2 linked regions of the Vulgatibacter sp. genome follow. Each later gene encodes a partner of the first gene's protein in a complex. Links are inferred from orthologs where the notes say so. Each region holds a gene or a part of one and is shown on either strand. Other genes may lie near its edges.

Evidence for each region.
Region 2: rpmF (region 1) and rpmE share a complex: the UniProt entries of both Bacillus subtilis proteins name them as parts of the 50S ribosomal subunit. The link is inferred for Vulgatibacter sp. from one-to-one orthologs.

What each region holds. Positions count from the first base shown.
Region 1 is NZ_JAWLCN010000002.1:385-6,923, reverse strand. Bases 2,128-5,103 are described here. They hold rpmF (50S ribosomal protein L32), read left to right. Parts: upstream 2,128-3,513; coding sequence 3,514-3,693; downstream 3,694-5,103. Other genes in these bases: fabD (ACP S-malonyltransferase), read left to right, coding at 4,939-5,103; plsX (phosphate acyltransferase PlsX), read left to right, coding at 3,785-4,825; ACESMR_RS03970 (YceD family protein), read left to right, coding at 2,805-3,386; ACESMR_RS03975 (Hsp20/alpha crystallin family protein), read left to right, coding at 2,128-2,703. Outside these bases: ACESMR_RS03985 (hypothetical protein), read right to left, coding at 1-930; ACESMR_RS03980 (hypothetical protein), read left to right, coding at 1,098-2,021; more of ACESMR_RS03975, read left to right, coding at 2,125-2,127; more of fabD, read left to right, coding at 5,104-5,877; fabG (3-oxoacyl-[acyl-carrier-protein] reductase), read left to right, coding at 5,909-6,539.
Region 2 is NZ_JAWLCN010000002.1:292,550-299,090, forward strand. What follows is about bases 2,167-5,144. They hold rpmE (50S ribosomal protein L31), read right to left. Parts: upstream 3,769-5,144; coding sequence 3,565-3,768; downstream 2,167-3,564. Other genes in these bases: ACESMR_RS05150 (DUF1385 domain-containing protein), read right to left, coding at 2,438-3,472; rho (transcription termination factor Rho), read right to left, coding at 3,922-5,144. Outside these bases: ACESMR_RS05140 (sigma-54-dependent transcriptional regulator), read left to right, coding at 1-1,207; ACESMR_RS05145 (Crp/Fnr family transcriptional regulator), read right to left, coding at 1,362-2,093; more of rho, read right to left, coding at 5,145-5,829; NAD-dependent DNA ligase LigA, read left to right, coding at 6,127-6,541. UniProt on the Bacillus subtilis protein: Binds the 23S rRNA. While neither of the L31 paralogs is essential, this protein seems to function as the main L31 protein.

The sequences.
Region 1 (6,539 bases):
CCACGTCGCCGCCATCCCGACGAGCACGGCGAGCGCCATGGAGACGTTGGCGACCACGGTGAGCTCGGTGAGGCGCGCCGGAGGCTGCAGCAGGAGCCGGTGGCGCTGGAGCACGAAGGCGGTGCTGGCGGCGAGGGCGACGGTGGCGAAGCTCGCCACGAAGCCGCCGTGCTGGCTCATCCCGAGATCCCAGGACTCCGCCGTGATCACCAGGACGATCAGCGTGGACGCGGCGGCGAGGGTGAGGCGGCCGAAGCGGAGCGGAAATCGCCAGGGCGCGATCTGCCGCACGCTGCGCCCGATCTCGTCGCGGTTGCGCCAGGCTGCCTCGAAGTAGAACGCCACGGGATGGCGGAGCGCGCCGGGTTCCTCCTCGAGCCGGAGGTCGGCGACCTCCTGCAGCTCGCAGGCGAGGTAGCGCAGCTCCTCCTCGGAGAAGCCGTGCATGCGATCGAGATCGGTGGCGGAGACCACCCGCGCCATCGCGTCGCTCTCCTCGTCCGAGTGGCCGAGGCCGACGAGGTGGCCGAGGAGGTGGAGGGCGAGGGCTTCGATCCGCCGGGTGAGCTGGTCCGGCGCTGCGGCGTGCTGGTCCTCCCGGCGGAGCGCCGGCTCGAGGCGGGCGGTGGAGAGGATCGCTGCCGCCAGGGCGGTGGACGGCATGCCGAGGACCTGCGGCGCGCCGTGGGTCCGCAGCTCGGCGTCGGTGATCACGAGGACGAAGTCCCAGTGGTGCGAGGCCCGCTCCGCAGCGGCGCGCTCGAGCACCACCACCGGCTCGATCCGGGTCGCCTCGACGAGACGCTTGCGCTGCAAAACCGGCATCCGCCAGACGAACGAAGGGAGGACCTCGCGCAGGTAGGCGAGGGTGCGGTCCCGCGCCTCCTCGAAGACGATGCGCTCGATGTCCTCGAGCTCTCCGGCGAGCAACCAGCCAATCTCGATCAGGGGCTGTGCACCAGGTTCAGCCACGGCCTGGAGGTAGGCATGGCGGCGCCTGGCGACAGGCGCGCCAACTCCCCGTCGGGGCCTGCTTGCTCCAGCAGGCGCGTGGCTACCTTCCACGCGAGCCCCGAGCAACCCGAGAAGGAGTGACCATGGCTCGCAAGACTCGCGCCCTCGCGCTCGCCGCGTGGGGCGCGCTGGCGCTCGGTTCCGCCGGCTGCGCCGGCACCTCCGAGCGACCCGACGTCCAGGAAGGTACGGGCGGCACGCAGCCCGGCGCTGCCACGCAGGCGCAGGGCGGCACCGAGATCCAGCAGGCTACGAGGCGGGCGATGGCCCGGATCGACGAGGCCGCTGCTGCAGTCGAGAAGCAGCAGCTCTCCCGCGCCAAACCGAGCCTCGACGCCGCCATCGAGGATCTGCGCGGCGTCTCGGACGTCCTGCCCGGCGAGCCGCTCTTCGGCCTGCTGGGCGAGACGATCGAGGCGATCGAGGCCAATCCCGGGCGGGCGGACCTGACGGAGCTCCGCACGGCGGTGCAGGAGATGCGTCCCCAGCTCGAGCCGGCGGTGGTTCGGGCGGTGGAGGACGCGCGCTTCGCCCTCCTCGCCGGCAATCCCGAGCAGGCGGTGAGCCGGCTCACCGAGGCGCGGGTGGCCCTCGGCGCCGACAGCCAGCGCCTGCCCGTGGCCCGGGTCGAGGCGCAGCTGGTGGAGGCACGGCAGCTCCTCGCCAACCGCGACGTCCGGGCGGCGCAGCGCACGCTCGCCGACGCGCGCGGTGGCCTGGAGCAGATCCAGCGCCTCGGGCCCCTCGTGCCGGTGCGCTGGAACTTCCGGGGTGCCGCCGCCGCTGCGGATGCCGGCGATTGGGAGATGGCGGAGAGGCTGCTCGCCGAGTCGGTCGGGCTCCTGGAGACGATGCGGCAGCCACGGGACGCCGGGCTGGTGCAGGGGATCGAGGAGATGGAGGCGCAGGCCCGCACCTACCTCCAGCGCATCGACGGCGCCCAGCGTCCCACCCCGCAGCAGCTCCGCGAGTTGGCGAGCCGCACCCTCGACGTGCGCGCCGGCTGACGGCCCGTCGCAGAGCGCGCCCCCGGCGTGCCGCTTCTTTCGGGAGACGACACCCGTCCACAACCTCCTCCTGCGCACCGGTGCGCAGGAGGAGGTTCGTGTCATGGCATTCGGATTGAGTCCCTGGGATCCGTTCCGCGAGTTCGAGCGCATCGACCGCTTGTTCCGTCGCGGCTTCGAGTCGCCCTTCGGCAGGATGGCCGAGAGCATCGGAACGCCGGCGGTGGAGATCACCGACGAAGAGGATCACTACCTGGTGAAGGCGGAGATCCCCGGCGTGAAGGAGGAGGACGTCGAGATCACCCTGAGCGGCAACATGCTCACGCTCCGGGGCGAGAAACGGATCGAGCGGCGCGCGCCGCGGACCGTCGAGGCCCGGCCCGTGGGCGGCGCCGGGAAGAAGGCGGGAAAGGAAGAGAAGGGCACCGGCAAGGAGCAGAACGCCGAAGCCGGGGAGAAGGCCGGCGGGAGCCAGGCCCTGGCCGAAGGCGAGGGGAGCCGGGAGCTCTCCCGTCCGCTCTTCAGCGAGGTCTACTACGGTAACTTCGAGCGGGTGCTCGCACTGCCCGACGACATCGATCCGGACAAGGTGGAGGCGACGAGCGAACATGGCGTCTTCCAGATCCGGATCGGGAAGAAGGAGCAGCAGCGGGCCCGGCGGATCAGCGTCACCCGGCACTGAACCGCGGTAAATCCGCAGGCGGACGCCGCGGGAGGCGCCCGCCTGCTTGACGGTCTCGGAATCGGCATTTAGATTGCGCGCCCTTTGTTCCGGCCGAGACCATGAACCTCCGAGTCAAAATCGACGAAATCAAGGACGCAGGGCTCGATCTGCAGCGGGAGCTGCCGCAGGCCGCGCTCGGTGCGATCCTCGATGCGGAGCCGCCCACCGGCTTCGCGGCCGCCGCGCCCGCCACGCTCGCGGTCCATTTCGACCGCGTCAACGACCGCGACATCGTCGCGCGGGGTGGCTTCGATGCCGCCGTCGCCGCCGACTGCCGCCGCTGCCTCGCCCCGGTGCGGATCGACCTGCCGGTGAAGTTCGAGCTCGACTTCGTCAACGCCTCCAAGGTGAAGGAGCTCGCTCCCGGGAGGGACGAGGACTCGGGCGAGGGCGAAATCGGCGGGACCTTCCGGCCCGACGAGGCCGATCAGGTGGCCTACACCGGGCAGGAACTCGATCTCGAGCCGGTGGTCCGGGAGCAGCTCCTGCTGGCGCTGCCGATGGATGCCCTGTGCACCGAGGACTGCAAGGGCCTCTGCCAGGTCTGTGGCGGCAATCTCAACGAGTCCGTCTGCTCCTGCGATCGCCACGTGCCCGACCCGCGTTGGGCCGGGCTCAAGGACATCAAGCTCCCGAAGTAGTCGGGTGCCCAACGCAGGACGTTGATCCCGAACGCGCGTACGTGTAGAAGGCGCGTTTCCAACCGCATGGCGGCGGGCCGGCTTCGAGTCGGGCCCGGCCGCGCGTAAGAAGAAAGAGGAGTCGGCCGTGGGTGTTCCCAAGAAGCGTACGTCGAAGCAGAAGCGCGATCAGCGCCGCGCCCACTGGAAGGTCAGCGCCCCCAACGTGGTGAGCTGCCCGAACTGCGCCTCGCCCACCATGTCGCACCGGGTCTGCCCGACCTGCGGCACCTACAAGGGCAAGCAGGTCGTCCAGGTCGCCGAGTAAGCTTCCTCGGCAGCGCCGTCCCGGGCACGGGACGGCTGCAACCGAAACCGAGCGGCGGCCTTCTTTGCCGCCCCGAGATAGCGAGGCAAGAATGGCACGCATCGCCGTCGACGCGATGGGAGGCGACCACGCTCCCGGGGTCGTCGTCGAAGGGGCGGTGCAGGCCTGCCGCGAGCTCGGCGCCGACGTCACCCTCGTCGGCGACGAGACGCGGATCCGCGGCGAGCTCGTCCGGCTCGGCGCAGCAGACCAGAAGGGCATCTCCGTCCGCCACGCCTCGCAGGTGGTGGAGATGCACGAACACCCGGGCCAGGCGATCCGCAAGAAGCGGGACGCTTCGATCCGGGTGGTTTTCGATCTGGTGAAGAGCGGCGAAGCCGATGCCGCGATGTCCGCCGGCAACTCCGGCGCGATGCTCGCCGCCGCGCTCTTCGTGCTCGGCCGCCTTCCCGGCGTCGAGCGACCCGCCATCGTCGCCTTCCTGCCCACGCTCGAGGGCCGCGTCGCGCTCCTCGACGCCGGTGCGAACGTCGACGTCAAGCCGCTGCACCTGGTGCAGTTCGCGCTGCTGGGCGACGTCTACACCCGGCGGGTGAGCGGCGTGCCGCGCCCCCGCATCGGCGTCCTCTCGAACGGCGAGGAGCTCTCCAAGGGCACCGCGCTCACCCGCAGCGTGGTCGAGGCCCTGGCGAAGCATCCTTCGATCGATTTCCGCGGCTACGCCGAGGGGAAGGATCTCTTCTCCGGGGAATTCGACGTGGTGGTCACCGACGGCTTCACCGGCAACGTGGTCCTCAAGACCGCCGAGGGGACCGCCTGGGCGTTCCGCCAATTCCTCAAGCGCAACATCGAGCAGTCGGCGCTGGCGAAGGTGGGCGCGCTCTTCATGAAGCCCGTCTTCGACGGGGTCCGGAAGAAGCTCGATTACGCCGAGATTGGCGGCGCGCCGCTGATCGGCTGCGACGGCACGGTGATCCTCGCCCACGGCCGCTCCGGCGCCCGCGCGATCCGGAACGCGATCCGCACCGCCAACGAGGCTGCAGGTGCCCTGGGCGACGCGAGGGAGGAGATCACCGCTGCGTGCACCGCTGCGGAAGGCCTCCTGCCTGCCGTCGCTCCCGAGACACCCTGATACGGTGTATCTGCTGCGGTGCGACAACGCGTTGCAGCAATCGTTGGTGGTAGACGATGCAGCGAAGTTGGGCTATTGACGCGCGCCCGAACCGCACAGCGAGGAGCGCGTAGATGGCCGCCAAGGTCGCATTCGTCTTTCCGGGACAGGGGAGCCAGTCGGTCGGCATGGGCAAGGCGCTGGCCGAGTCCTTTGCCGAAGCCCGCGAGATCTTCGACCGTGCCGACGCGGCGCTGGGCGAGAAGCTCTCGACGATGTGCTTCGAGGGGCCCGACGAGGCGCTGAAGCTCACCGCCAACACCCAGCCCTCGATCCTCACCGTGAGCGTCGCCGCCCATGCGGTCTTCGCCCGGGCCTTCGGCAAGGCCCCCGCCTTCGTCGCCGGCCACTCCCTCGGCGAGTGGAGCGCCCTCGCCGCGATGGGCTCGATGTCGATCGAGGACGCGGTGCGCGCGGTGCGCCAGCGCGGCCTCTTCATGCAGGAGGCGGTGCCCGCAGGGCAGGGCGCCATGGCAGCCGTCCTCGGCCTCGATCCGGCGCTGGTGCGCCAGGCCTGCGAGGAGAGCGCGCAGGGCGAGATCGTCGCCCCCGCCAACTACAACTCGCCCGAGCAGACGGTGATCGCCGGCGGCGCCGCCGCCGTGGAGCGGGCCTCCGCCAGGTGCAAGGAACTCGGCGCCAGGCGCGCGCTCCCGCTGCCGGTGAGCGCGCCCTTCCACTGCGCCATGATGGCGCCGGTCCAGCCCCGCCTCCTGGCGGTGCTCGACGCGATGGAGATCCTCGCGCCCTCTGCACCGGTGGTGACCAACGTGGAGGCGAAGCCGAACGCCGACGCCGGCCGCATCCGCGAGCTGCTCGTGCAGCAGGTGGTCGCGCCGGTGCGCTGGATCGAGTGCGTGGAGGCGATGGCCGCCGAGGGCGTCACCCACATGGTCGAGCTCGGGCCCGGCAAGGTCCTCGCCGGTCTGGTGAAGCGGATCGACAAGTCGATCGAGGTGGTCAACGTCGAAGACCCCGCCTCCCTCGACAAGGCAGTGGCCGCGCTGGCCTGAATTCAGGCCCTGACCGGCCGAAGGAGACTACATGTTCGACTTCAAGGGGAAGGTCGCTCTCGTCACCGGCGGATCCCGCGGCATCGGCCGCGCGATCAGCGTGGGCCTCGGCAGGGGCGGCGCCACGGTGATCGTGAACTTCGCCGGGAACGAGTCCGCCGCGCAGGAGACCTGCCAGCTGGTGGAGCAGGCCGGTGGCAAGGCGATCGCACGCCGCTTCGACGTCGCCGATCCCGCCGCGTGCACCGCGGCGGTGGAGGAGACGGTGAAGGAGCACGGTGGCCTGCACGTGCTCGTGCACAACGCCGGCATCGCCATCGACCAGCTCCTGATGCGCCTCAAGGACGAGGATCTCGAGCGGCAGCTCGACGTGAACCTCAAGGCCGCCTTCTACCTCTGCCGCGCGGCGGCGCGGCCGATGATGAAGCAGCGCGGCGGCGCCATCGTGAACCTCACCTCGGTGGTGGGCGAGATGGGCAACGGCGGCCAGACCGCCTACGCCGCAACCAAGGCGGGCCTCATCGGCTTCACCAAGAGCCTCGCGAAGGAGCTCGCCAGCCGCAACGTGCGGGCGAACCTCGTCTCGCCGGGTTTCATCGACACCGACATGACCCGGGATCTGCCCGAGGACGTGCGCAAGGCGATGCTCGGCGCGATTCCGC
Region 2 (6,541 bases), 290 kb from region 1 along the record:
CAAGGTCCTCGCCGGCGACGCGCCGATCGTGATCATGACCGCCCACGCGGACATGGAGACCACGATCCGCGCGATGAAGCTCGGCGCCTTCGACTACCTGCAGAAGCCCTTCGACCAGGACGAGGTCGAGCTGGTGGTGCTGCGGGCCCTCGATCTCCGCCGGCAGTCGCGCCGGGCGGCGGTGCTCGCCGTGGACACCGCGGCGCCGCAGCGGGTCGACGACATCGTCGCCGAGAGCCCGCAGATGAAGAGCATCGTGAAGCAGATCGGGAAGATCGCCGCTTCGCGGGCCTCTGTGCTGATCCAGGGGGAGAGCGGCACGGGCAAGGAGCTCATCGCCCGGGTGATCCACACCTATTCGTCGGACGTGCCGCGCCCCTTCGTCGGCATCAACTGCTCGGCGATCGTCGACACCCTCCTCGAGAGCGAGCTCTTCGGCCACGAGAAGGGCGCCTTCACCGGCGCGGCCCAGACGAAATACGGCAAATTCGAGTTGGCGGAGGACGGCACCATCTTCCTCGACGAGATCGCGGAGATGTCCCTTCCCCTGCAGGCCAAGCTCCTCCGCGTCCTCCAGGAGCGCGAGTTCGAGCGGGTCGGCGGGGTGAAGCGCCTGCCCCTGCGCGCCCGCATCGTCGCAGCCACCAACCGCGATCTCGCGGCGGAGGTTCGGGCGGAGCGTTTCCGCGAGGATCTCTACCAGCGCCTCAAGGTGGTCACCCTCGAGCTGCCCGCGCTCCGGGAAAGGCCTGCCGACATCCCGGTGCTGGTGCAGCGCCTGCTCGGCAGGATCGGCGACCGGCTCGGCAAGCGCGTCACCCGCGTGCCGGCGGAGCTCCTGGGCCACCTGCAGGCGCTGCCCTGGCACGGCAACGTGCGCGAGCTCGAGAACACCCTCACCCGCGCGGTGGTGCTCGCTCCCGGCGAGGTCCTGGTCCCCGAGCTCTTTCCCGCCATTCCAGCGGAGCCGCCGGTCCGCTCGGTGGTCCGCGAAGAATCGCCGCAGCAGCTCCTCTCCCTGGCGGAGGCGGAGCGACGCGCGATCCTCGCGGCGATCGCCCATACCGGCGGGCACAAGGGCCGCACCTGCGAAATCCTGCAGATCAGCCGGCCGACCCTCGAGCGCAAGCTGCAGAAATACGGGCTCGAGGTAGGCGAGGCCTCCCGCCCCACCCCGCCGGCCCGGCCCACCCGCAGCGCGGGCTGAGCGAGACGAGTTCCGCACGAAAAGCGAGAGCCCTCGCGATCCGCTGCGATGCGGATCGGAGGGCTCTCGCTCGTTGTCGACCCACCCGGCTGCCGCGGGGCAAGCGGACGACGCGGCGCGCAGCGCGCGCTGGTCCCGCCCCGGGAAAATGCGACTACTTCTCGCGGCCGGCGAGCTTGCGCAGCGCCTTGGTGTCCTTGAGGCAGAGGACGCGGCCGACGTTGCCCAGGTGGCCGTCGCGCTTCATCTCGTTGATCAGCGTCGAGACGAAGGAGCGGGAGGCGCCGACCAGATCGGCGAGGTCCTGCTGGGTGATGCCCTTGAGATCGTATTCGCCGCCGTGGGGGCAGCGCTCGCCGTGCGACTCCGCCAGCGAGAGGAGCGTCTCGGCGAGGCGGGCCGGAACCTCCTTGAAGGTGAGGCCGAGGACCCGGCGGCGCATGTGGCGCATGCGCTCGTTGAGGGCACGGATCACGTCGATGGCGAGGTGCGGCCTGCTCTCGAGGAGCTGCTGGAAGGAGCGGCTGTCGATGCTCCACACCTCGGCCTCGCCGGAGGCGACGGAGAGGTCCTCCACCTGCGCGCCCTCGGGGCGGAGGAGCTCGCCGAAGAGGTCGCCGGGCCGGAGGATGGCCAGCACCGAGCGCGAAGCGCCCTTGCCCACGCGGATGAGGCGGACCCTGCCGCTGCGGAGGAGGTAGACCTTGTCGGCCGGATCGCCGGGCCGGTAGATGACCGAGTTGTTCGGGTAGGTCTCGGCCTTGAAGTAGCCACGGTAATCGACCGTCTCCGGGGTCTGCGACGACAGCCCCACGGCGCGGTTGGTGCTGGGCATCGTGTTGACGGCCGAGACGTGGGTCGCTGCGGGGTGCATGGCCTTCTGCATGATCGGCGTCCTCCGGGATTGGCTTCACCGGGTCCGGCTTCGGGCCGGACGGGCGGAAACGAGTAGGCGTTGGATGGCTCGCCTACCTTCCAAGTCCCGTGCCAGCGCTATCGCCCAAGCGTCGGACGCCGAACCAAAGGGTTTTCCTCGTGTTTCACGCAGGACGGCGAGGCCCCCTGCGGTCGGTTGGAGGGCTGCCCCACGGAACGTTCAAACGTCTCGTGGTGGATTGAACGAAACGTTCAATCGCCGAAACGGCAGCTCACCGTGCCCGGGGAGCAGGAACACGAAGGCCGCCGCGGTGCGTCGTGCACCGGACGGCGGCCCTCTGCTGCCCAGACGTCTCAAGGAACGGCGATGGCGCCGTCGTAGTCCCGGTAGAGGGTGACGCCCCGTTCGTTCAGGCGTCCCTCCTCGTAGGCGATGCAGCGCTTCATCGCGAGGACCGCGATCTCCAGCTGATCCCGCGAGGGCTCCTTGGTGGTGATCCGCTGCATCCAAAGGCCCGGGGCGGTGAGGGCCCGGAGGAGGAGGTTCTTCGGGTAGCGGGCCGAGAGGCGCTGGAGCTCGAAGGAGGCGCCGGCGATCGGGAACATCAACGGCAGCTTCACGCCCAGCATCGCGAGGTTGTTGAGGAAGTCGTTCTCGATGGCGCGGGGGACGAGGGGGAAGATCGCCGAGTAGATGGCGATCGACACGCCGACCACGAGGAGAAGGAAGCTGGTGCCGCAGCGGGGGTGGAGCGTCGTCTGCCGGGCCGCATCCTCCACGTCGAAGGCAGCGGGCTGCGTCTCGTAGGCCCAGATCGTCTTGTGCTCGGCGCCGTGGTACTGGAACACCCGCCGGATGTCGGGCATCCGCGAGATCAGCGCCAGGTAGCCCACGAAGATCACCAGCTGGAACATCCCGTCGATGACGTGGAAGGCGTAGCTGGTGGTGTCGATCGGGTGGCCGGCGAGCTGCCCGAGCCCCCAGGTCAGGAAGTGCGGAAGCCCGGTGAAGAGGGCGAGCCCGAGCACGAGCGAGAGCGCCAGGGTGCCGGCCATCGCCAGCTGCGAGGGCTTCTCCACCGGCTTGCCCTTCTCCTCCTCGGGGGCTGCGTGCTCCGCCGAGAAGTTGAGGGCGGCAAAACCGTTCCAGAGGCTCTCGATCAGCACCACCGCGCCCCGCAGGAGCGGCAGGCGGAAGAGCCGGTAGCGGGTGAAGACGTTGTCCCAGGGCTCCGCCCGCACGGCGATCTCGCCGTCGGGGCGCCGCACCGCCACCACGAAGGAGCCGGGCGAACGCATCATCACGCCCTCGAGAACCGCCTGCCCGCCGATGTAGGGCCTCGCCGCCTCGGCGAGGAAGAGGGGCATGAGCCGCCTGATCCGCTTCACGTCGACTCCGAGAGGGCCTCGCGGCCCGCAAAACAGAAAAGGCGCACTTGCGCGCGCCCCTTCTTCGTACCGTCGGTGAAAGGCTTCGCGCCCTACGCCTTCCGGCCGTACTTGTTGCGGAAGCGCTCGACGCGGCCCTGCGTGTCGATGAGCTTCTGGGTGCCCGTGTAGAACGGGTGGCAGGCGGCGCAGACTTCGACCTGGAACGAGCCGGCGGTGGACCGGGTCTCGTAGTTGGCGCCACAGGCGCACGTGATGGTCGCCTGCTCGTACTTGGGGTGGATGCCTTCCTTCATGGCTCACTCCGAACACCCACGCTTGCACCGCGCACCATGCGCAGTGGACCGGTGGGAAAAGTCGCCGTCTTATGCCCGACGACAGGTAGTGCGTCAAACCGTTCGGGGGCGGGAAATCATCCCCGCCCCCGAAGCCCTCGCCAGCCCGGGCGGTCAGCGGGCCATCGAGTCGAGGAATTCCTTGTTCGACGTGGTGCCGCGCACCTTCGAAAGCAGGAACTCCATCGAGTCGATCGGGGAGAGCGGGTGGAGGAGCTGCCGGAGGACCCAGACCCGGTTCAGGGTCATCTGGTCCATGAGGAGCTCTTCCTTGCGGGTGCCCGACTTGTTGATGTCGAGGGTCGGGAAGATCCGCTTCTCCATCAGCTTGCGGTCGAGGACGATCTCCGAGTTGCCGGTGCCCTTGAACTCCTCGAAGATCACCTCGTCCATGCGCGATCCGGTGTCGACGAGCGCGGTGCCGATGATCGTGAGCGAGCCGCCCTCCTCGATGTTGCGGGCCGCGCCGAAGAAGCGCTTGGGCTTGTGGAGGGCGTTGGAGTCCACGCCACCGGAGAGGATCTTGCCGGAGGGCGGCACCACCGCGTTGTAGGCGCGGGCCAGGCGCGTGATCGAGTCGAGGAGGATCACCACGTCCTTGCCGTTCTCGGCGAGGCGCTTGGCCTTCTCGATCACCATCTCGGCCACCGCCACGTGGCGGGTCGCCGGCTCGTCGAAGGTCGAGCTGATCACCTCGCCCTTCACCGTCCGCTCCATGTCGGTCACTTCCTCGGGCCGCTCGTCGATGAGCAGCACGATGAGGTGCACGTCGGCGTGGTTCGAGGTGATCGCGTGGGCGATGTTCTGCAGCAGCACCGTCTTGCCGGCGCGGGGCGGCGCCACGATGAGGCAGCGCTGGCCCTTACCGATCGGCACGAGCAGGTCGATGATCCGCGTGGTCACCTCGGCCTGCTCGTGCTCGAGGTGGAGCTTCTCGTTCGGATAGAGCGGCGTGAGGTTGTCGAAGAGGACCTTCTGCGCGTTCTCCTCGGGCGCCGCGTAGTTGATCGACTCGACCTTGAGCAGCGCGAAGTAGCGCTCGCCTTCCTTGGGCTGGCGCACCTGGCCGCTGATCGTGTCGCCGGTCCGCAGGTTGAAGCGGCGGATCTGCGAGGGCGACACGTAGATGTCGTCGGGACCGGGCAGGTAGGAAAAATCGGGCGAGCGGAGGAAGCCGAAGCCGTCGGGCAGCACCTCGAGGGTGCCCTCGCCGTAGACGCGGCCCCGCTTGACCGCCTGCGCCTGGAGGATCTCGAAGATGAGGTCCTGCTTGCGCATGCCGCCCGGCGCCTCGACGCCGAGGTCCTGCGCCATGCGCGCGAGCTGCGCCGTCTTGAGGCGCTTGAGCTCGGTGAGGTTGATCACCACCTCGTCGCCGGTGAGCTCCTCGGCAGCCTCGGCAGCTGCTGCCTCGTCCTCCTCGATGTCGTAGACGACCTGGGGACGTTCGCCGCGCTCCCCGCGCCTGCCGCGCTCGCCGCGGCGTCCCCGCCGCTCGGGGACCCCCACCGCGGTGGAGGTCGGCGCGGGGATCACGGGCTTCGGTCCGCGCTGCTGCCGTGCCTCGCGACGCTCGGGACGCTGCTCGGCCCGCGCCGCGCCGGCCTGCGCCTCGCGGCGCTCCGCCGACACGGGCTCGGCAACGACGAGCGGCTCGATTTCCGCGGGAGCGGGAGCGGGCGCCGGAGCGGGAGCCGCGGCCCCAGGGACAGGTGCCGGCGTCGCCTCCACGGTCTCCGCCGCGATCGGCGCAGGCGCTTCTGCAGCAGGCCCGGCAGCGACGGGTGCGGCCTCCGCCGCCGCAGCGGCTGCAGCCGGCTTGCGGGTGCGGCGGGGCTTCGCCGGGGCCTGGACCTCTGCGGTGGTCTCTGCGGCGGCGGCCTCGCCCTCGACGACGGCGGGCGCCGCTGCAGGGGCAGCGGCACGGCGGCGGGAGGTGGTGGTCGCAGCCTCATCCTTCGCAGCGGCGGCCCTGCGGGCCCGCGGCGCACGTGCGGGAGCTTCGGAGGAACGATCGGTCACTGTTTCGTCTCGTCGGTCTGCGTTTCGTCGTGCAGTCGGAATGGGAAGAACCGGGTGGCCCGCGACGTCGAGGGCGGGATGGGCAGGATCCCCGACGGTGCCCCTTCCGCATGGCGGAGCGAGGCGTACGTGCCATATCGGCCGTGGCAGCAATCACGTTTTCCCGCGCTCGAAGCAGCGGGGGGGAGCGGTTTGCGCGCTATGGGGGGATGAAACAAGGCGGAAGCTATAGTCGCGTCCGATCGCTGTCAAGGACGGTGGTGCGAACGGGATCTTCGTGGTGTAGGTTCCGCCCGCATGGCCGCAAAGAGCAGCAGCCCCGAGGTCAGCCGGCGAGTGGAGGAGCTCCGGGAGGAGATCCGCGACCACGATCACCGGTACTACGTTCTCGACCAGCCGATCATTTCCGACGCGGCCTACGACAAGCTCTCCCGCGAGCTGCAGGAGCTGGAAGCGGCGCATCCCGAGCTGCGCACCCCCGACTCGCCGACGCAGCGGGTGGGCGGCGCGCCGGCGCCCGGCTTCGCGAAGGTGGTCCACCGCAGGCCGATGCTCTCCCTGGCCAACGTCTTCGACGAGGGCGAGCTGGAAGATTTCGACGCGGGGCTGCGGCGGCGCCTCGACCTCGGTGAGGGGCAGCCGATCCGCTACACCTGCGAGCCGAAATTCGACGGCCTCGCCGTAGAGCTGATCTACGAGGAGGGGCGCTTCG